DNA from 3 places in the Ectopseudomonas oleovorans genome. Region 3 is predicted to be linked to each of the others. Evidence: riboswitches for the same ligand, from Rfam matches in the RefSeq annotation. Region 3 holds a riboswitch; each other region holds the start of a gene.
The links. Region 3 has a riboswitch for cobalamin ahead of cobG (precorrin-3B synthase). Riboswitches for the same ligand answer to the same signal wherever they lie in the genome.
Positions count from the first base shown of each region.

Region 1: it holds a riboswitch for cobalamin, as region 3 does, so the genes downstream of both, N5J71_RS06725 (TonB-dependent receptor domain-containing protein) here and cobG (precorrin-3B synthase) in region 3, are expected to answer to the same signal.
Region 2: it holds a riboswitch for cobalamin, as region 3 does, so the genes downstream of both, cobO (cob(I)yrinic acid a,c-diamide adenosyltransferase) here and cobG (precorrin-3B synthase) in region 3, are expected to answer to the same signal.

Region 1 covers NZ_JAOCLK010000009.1:52,567-54,825, forward strand. Annotated here, with positions in the region: gene dxs (1-deoxy-D-xylulose-5-phosphate synthase) at 1-773, shown strand, start outside; cobalamin riboswitch at 846-1,038, shown strand; gene N5J71_RS06725 (TonB-dependent receptor domain-containing protein) at 1,122-2,259, shown strand, end outside.
Region 2 covers NZ_JAOCLK010000012.1:65,146-67,404, forward strand. Annotated here, with positions in the region: gene N5J71_RS08670 (cobyrinic acid a,c-diamide synthase CobB) at 1-470, opposite strand, end outside; gene cobO (cob(I)yrinic acid a,c-diamide adenosyltransferase) at 470-1,081, opposite strand; cobalamin riboswitch at 1,517-1,652, opposite strand; gene N5J71_RS08680 (hypothetical protein) at 1,692-2,012, opposite strand; gene N5J71_RS08685 (NlpC/P60 family protein) at 2,023-2,259, opposite strand, start outside.
Region 3 covers NZ_JAOCLK010000024.1:40,778-43,036, reverse strand. Annotated here, with positions in the region: gene cobG (precorrin-3B synthase) at 1-1,106, opposite strand, end outside; cobalamin riboswitch at 1,200-1,524, opposite strand; gene cbiE (precorrin-6y C5,15-methyltransferase (decarboxylating) subunit CbiE) at 1,705-2,259, shown strand, end outside.

The sequences.
Region 1 (2,259 bases), on a different contig from region 3:
TTGCCGAGCAGCACGCCGTCACCCTCGCCGCCGGCATGGCCTGCGAAGGTGCCAAGCCGGTGGTGGCGATCTACTCCACCTTCCTCCAGCGCGCCTATGACCAGTTGATCCACGACGTCGCCGTGCAGCACCTCGATGTGCTGTTCGCCATCGACCGCGCCGGCCTGGTCGGCGAAGACGGTCCGACCCATGCAGGCAGCTTCGACCTGTCTTACCTGCGCTGCATCCCCGGCATGCTGGTGATGACGCCGAGCGACGAGAACGAGATGCGCCGCATGCTCACCACCGGCCACCTGTTCGACGGCCCGGCAGCGGTGCGCTACCCGCGTGGCACCGGCCCCAATGCAGCGCTCGATGCCGGCCTGGAGCCGCTGGAAATTGGCAAGGCGGTGGTGCGCCGCCAGGGCAAGGGCGTCGCCCTGCTGGCCTTCGGCGTGCAACTGGCCGAAGCCCTGCGCGTCGGTGAAACCCTGGATGCCACGGTGGTCGACATGCGCTTCGTCAAGCCGCTGGACGAAGCGCTGCTGCGCGAGCTGGCAGGCAGCCACGAGCTGCTGGTGACCATCGAAGAAAACAGCATCATGGGCGGCGCCGGTAGCGCGGTCAGCGAATTCTTCGCCGCCGAGAACATCCAGCTGCCGATGCTGCACCTGGGCCTGCCCGACTACTACGTCGAGCACGCCAAGCCGAGCCAGATGCTCGCCGAGTGCGGCCTCGACGAAGCAGGGATCGAACGCGCGGTACGTGAGCGTCTGAGTTTGCTTCAGGCCTGAGCATGAAGCCCGCTCATCGCTGAATGAGCGGCGCTTGCTTGTCATTCATATGCGTGCGCACTAAGGTGCGCGCCATTCATGTTCCGCCAGGGTGCGCTGCGCAAGCGGCGTTAAACGGGAAGTCGGTGTAAATCCGGCGCTGCCCCCGCAACGGTAATCGACTGCAAGTGCTGAGCTTGCGCCACGTCCAACAGCCACTGGGCCAAGCCTGAGAAGGCGGACCTGGGTCGAGAGCCCGGAGACCGGCCCAGGCGGTGCGACCGGTGTTGCGGAGGGCAGCACGGTCAAGCGCCGTCCTGCGCTTGCGCCTGCCCTCCTCGACCGTCTGCCGACCGTTGAGGAAAGAGAATGAAACTGTCCCGTCTGGCTCTGGCCATCGCCGTCATGCCAGGTCTCTCGCTGGCCGCCGAGCCCTACGTGGCCGAGCCGCTGGTCGTCACCTCCGGGCGCCTGGCCGAACCGCAAGCGCGGGCCACCGCCGCCACCACGGTGTTCGAGCGGGACGACATCGAACGTCTGCAGGTCAGTAGCGTCGCCGAGTTGCTGGAGCGCGTGCCCGGCCTCAGCGTCGTCCGCACTGGCGGTGCTGGCAGCCAGACGGGTGTGTTCCTGCGCGGCACCAGCACGGCACAAACCCTGGTCCTGGTCGACGGGCAACGTATCGCGGCGGCCTCAAGCGGCACCAGCAGCCTGGAGTTTCTCGCCCCCGAGCAGATCGAGCGTATCGAAGTGGTACGTGGCGCGCGTTCGGCGCTGTATGGCTCCGACGCCATTGGCGGGGTGATTCAGATTTTCACTCGTCAGGGCGATGGCCGCGGCCTCAAGCCTTACGCGCGCCTGGCGGCAGGCAGCGACAGCACGTACCAGCGCAGCCTTGGTCTCGCCGGTGGTGACGAACGTACGCGCTTTAACCTCAGCGCAGCGTTGGACGAGACGGCCGGCATCGACGCCACCCGCGACGGTTTAGGCGCCAACAGCGACGATGACGCCTATCGCAACCGCTCGCTCAGCCTGAATCTGTCGCACAGTTTCAATGACGATCTGCAGGTGGGCTTTAGTGCTCTCGATCAGCGCGGGCAGGTTGAATACGACGATGTTTTTACCGGCCTGCTACCGACAACGGACTTTCAGGTCAGCAGCCTTTCCGGGTTCATCGACGGCCGCCTCAACGACCGCTGGAGCAGCCGCCTGGAAATGGGTCACAGTAAAGACCAGCGCGACACGGGTGATGACTCGCCGCTGGCGTCAACCGATTCATTCTTTACCTATACCACCTATCGCGACTCGGCGAGCTGGGTAAATACCCTGACCCTCACCGACCACCAGCAAATTCTGGCTGGCGCCGACTGGTACGAGGATCGCCTGCACAGCAGCGCAGACTTCGCGGAGGATTCACGCTGGAACCGCGCGGCTTTCGTCCAACACCGCTACAGCGGCGATACATTCTCGACCGAGCTGGGACTGCGCCACGACGATAACCAGCAGT
Region 2 (2,259 bases), on a different contig from region 3:
CCGTGGCGCGTGCTGGCAACGCGGTTACCGAGCACCCCGGCAAAGGGCAAGTTAGGCTGGAAGGTGGCAAGCCCGTGGGCCAGGGCGCCGAAGGTCTGCGCCATCGCCGCACCGTCGATCACCCCCAGCACCGGCACGCCAAAGTGGCGTGCCAGATCGGCCGCCGAGGGTTTGCCGTCGAACAGGCCCATCACCCCTTCGATCAGGATCAGGTCCGCCTCGCCGGCGGCCTGCCACAGCAGTCGGCGACTTTCCGCCTCACCGACCATGGCCAGATCGAGCTGATACACCGGCGCGCCACTGGCGCGGGCGTGGATCATCGGATCGAGAAAGTCCGGGCCGCATTTGAACACCCGAACCCGCCGCCCCTGACGCGTATGCAGGCGCGCCAGCGCGGCGGTGACGGTGGTCTTACCCTGACCGGAAGCTGGTGCGGCGATCAATAGTGCCGGACAGTGACGTGTGGTCATCAGAATTCGATGCCCTTCTGTGCTTTTACCCCGGACTTGAATGCGTGCTTGACCATGCTCATGTCGGTGACGGTGTCAGCCGCCTCGATCATCCCAGGCAAGGCGCCGCGCCCGGTCACCACCACATGCTGCAACAGCGGCCGGGCTTCGATATCGGCCAGCACCGCGTCCAGTTCGAGGTAGCCATGCTTGAGGGCTATGTTCAGCTCGTCCAGCAGCACCAGGCCGACCGACTCATCACTGAGCAGGCGCTGGGCCACCGCCCAGGCTTGCTGAGCCTTGGCGATATCACGCTGGCGATCCTGGGTTTCCCAGGTGAAGCCTTCGCCCATCACGTGATAGCTGACTTCCTCGGGAAAACGGCGGAAGAAGGTTTCTTCACCGGTGCTGGCCGCACCCTTGATGAACTGCACCACGCCGACCTTGATGCCATGACCCAGGGCGCGCGCGACCATGCCGAAGGCGCTGCTGCTCTTGCCCTTGCCATTGCCGCTGTGCACCAGCAGCAGGCCGTATTCATCCTGGGCCTGGGCGATCTTTTCGTCGATCAGGGCTTTCTTGCGTTGCATGCGCGCCTTGTGGCGGGCATCGCGGTCGGTCGATTCGCTCATGCTGTGCTCCTGTACGTCAGGCACCCGCGCCGCCTGTTCATCGAACAGTACGAACGGCAATGAGGAAGAATCGCGATGATCCGCACGCACTCATCCAGGCGCCAATGGCTGGTCAGGCGAGCGGAAGACGAAAAAACACGAACACCCCGGTCAAACCGGAGCGTTAGCCGGACAGCGCCCTCCGCGATGCCGTGAAACTGCGACAGGCCGGTCTCCGGGCTTGTGAGCGAACCATGGGTTCGACGCCGCGCCTTCCCGTGCATAGCACAGTGGCTTTGCAGACTGCGTGAAAACTACTGCGCTCGGCCATGCGGCGTTAAAAACAGTCTCGTGCGCGAGTCCGATCAAAATGCTCATTTACAGCTCGTAAAGTCGAGCGCGACTCCGACCATTTTTCGCCTGTTTTTGCCTTGCCTGACCTTCGCTCGCTACGTTTTCACACGGTCTGCTTAAGCAGCGTTTGACTCACCTACCGTTGCGGGGGCAGCGCCGGCATTGGAACCGGCTTCCCTGTTTCACCCCTTGGCCGCCACTCACAGCGACTCGGGGCACCTGAAGCAAGGCGCGCAGGGTAGAGGCTGGCAGCCCTGCGCGTCAACGCCAACGCCACTCAATGCCTGGGTGTGAAACCTGGCGGTTTGTTCGCCAGCCACTCGACGAAGGTACGCAGGCGCTCATCTCCCAACAAGGCCTCGCGACTGTTGAAGGTCAGCGCCAGCTCCTTTTCACTGAACAGCCGGTGGATCTGGTTATGACAAGCACGGCAGAGCCACAGCGTGGCGGTAATTCGTTCCTGACGAGGATACCGCCTCTGTACGTAAGCCTTGTCGTGTAGTGACTTGGGAATCAGGTGATGGCGGGTCAAGGCCACAGGCCGTGCACAAAACTCGCAGGCCTCAGGTTGAGGCGGCAGGCGAATGGGGTCGGCCATAAACGAAAGCTCAGGGGTTGCGAGCAAGCTCTGGAGTGATAACACGCTTGGCGTCGAGATAGACACGCTGCCAGTAGACGTTATCGAGGCTGTCCAGACGAACCGTGCCACCACTGGACGGCGCATGCACGAAACGCCCATCCCCCACATAGATACCGGCATGACTGACAGCGCGCCCGCCATTGGTGGCGAAGAACACCAGATCACCACTTTGCAGGGCGTCACGACGAACATCTGGCGTACGCAT
Region 3 (2,259 bases):
TGCGGGCGGGCGCCGCTTTCGCGCAGCAGCTCCGCCAGGTGCAGGGCGTGGTGTTTGCTATCGGCCAGGCCGCGCTCGCAGGCCGCCGCGCCGGTGCAGGCGACCAGGCCGAGCAGCGGTTCGTCGATATGCGTCAGCAGGCCGAGCTCGCCTAGCGCCGCCAGCAGCTCACCGCTGGCGGCTTCCGGCACATTGCCCAGCAGCACGCCCTGCCAGGGCGTCAGGCGTAAATTTCCATCGCCGTGGTGCTCGCTCAGTTGGGCCAGCGTCAACAGTTGCTCGGCGTGCAGCCGGCCTAGTTGGGCGCCAGCAGCGACCATACACAGGCCGCTCTGCGCCTGTGGATAAATACCAGCCGGGACGTGGTCGAGCGGAGCGCTCTGCTGCCAATTGACCGGCACCGGTTGCAAGGGAAAATCCAGACGTGCTTGCAGACGTTGCAGCAGTTCGTCGGCTGGGATCTGTTGCAGCAACTGGCGCATGCGCGATTGCTCGGGTGTCGCCAGTTCGAGGAACAGCTGCAGGAGTTGGCGCACCAGCTCTACGCCGTGTGTCGCTTCGATGCGCGCCAGCGGCGTCTCGACAGGGCAGCCGGCCAGGCCCAGCAGCAGGTGCTGCTCGTTCTCGGCGACCAGCCATAGATCGTGTGGGTGTTCGCGCATGGCCAGGGCTTCGCCGCCGTCCAGTTGCAGGGCGAACTTGGGTGAAAGGGCATGTAGTGCCGGGGTGTCCTGCAACAGGTCGAGCAACTGGCCAGCCAGCGGGCGTACGTCCAGCCTCGCTTGCGGGTCGAGGCCGGCGGCAGGGCTGAGCATCAGGTTGCGCACGTCGTCGGCGGCGGCCACTCGCGGGCCGAGGCCGGCACCGAGGAGGGCATCGATCAGCGGCGCTTCCTGGCCGGGGAGCACGCCACGAATTTGCAGGTTGCTGCGGTTGGTAAGCTCCAGCACGCCACTGGCATGCTGCCGCGCTGCCTCGGCAATCGCCCGCGCCTGGGTGCTGCGCAGCACGCCGCCAGGCAGCTTGATGCGGCAGATGCCACCGTCCAGCGCAGGCACGATGCGCAGCAGGCCGGGGCAGGCGGAAGGGCGGACGGATGTGGGCAAGCGGTCACCTGTGGATAACGACGCGGCGACCGAACCAGCGAAATCCCATAGGGGACTCCATGGCATCGGTACACCCCGCCCGATGTTGGCACTCGCGACCAGCGTTCGTCGGCAGGTCTCCTGGCTGACAGGTCTTGATCCGCTGCGCCTTCCCGGTACAGGCCGTTGAAAAACTATCTGCGTTGGCAATACGGCGTTAAAAACGGCCTCAAAATGCTCATTTACAACACGTAAACTGCGTTTTTTCGGTCGTTTTTGCCTTGTCTTGCCTGCCTCGCTTACGTTTTTCAGCGGCCTGTTTCCAGTGGCCGATTGCGTTGGACTCGCTGTTTACAGTTGCGGGGGCAGCCACGGTTTTACCGTGTTCCCTCTTGGGGAAACTCTGAAATGGCCATTTACCGTCACTCCCGCGAAGGCGGGAGCCCAGGTAGTACTGAGATTCTGGATTCCCGCCTGCGCGGGAATAACGACTATTTCAGAGTTTCCTTAGGCCCTTTACTGAGTCGTATCGACTCAAGGGCACCGACGAAGGCGCTATTATGCCCGCTTTGCCCCGAGCGCGGACAGGCGCTCCGTCGGGCCTGTGCGAGGACATTGGATGAAACCCTGGTTGACCCTGGTCGGCATCGGCGAAGACGGCTACCCCGGCCTGGGCAAGGCCGCGCGTCGCGCCTTGCTGGCGGCCACGCGCATCGTCGGTGCGCCGCGCCAGCTGGCGCTGTTGCCGCCGTGCATCACGGGCGAGCGGGAAACCTGGCCCAGCCCCTTCGATCTGCAGCCGTTGCTGGCCCGACGCGGCGAGGCGGTGTGCGTGCTGGCCAGCGGTGATCCGATGTTCTATGGCGTCGGTGCCAGCCTGGCGCGCCAGGTGCCGGTCGACGAGTTGCAGGTGTTGCCTGCGCCGTCTTCGGTGTCGCTGGCGGCGGCGCGCCTGGGCTGGCCGTTGCAGGAGGCTGAGGTGGTCTCCTTGGTCGGCCGGCCGCTCGCCACGCTCAATGCCCGTCTCTATCCCGGTACGCGCCTGCTGGTATTGAGCGCCGATGGTGACACCCCTGCGCAGGTCGCCGAAGCCTTGTGCGCACGTGGTTTCGGCGCCAGCCGCCTGACTCTGCTGGAGCACCTTGGCGGGCCTGACGAGTGCCGCATCGAGGGC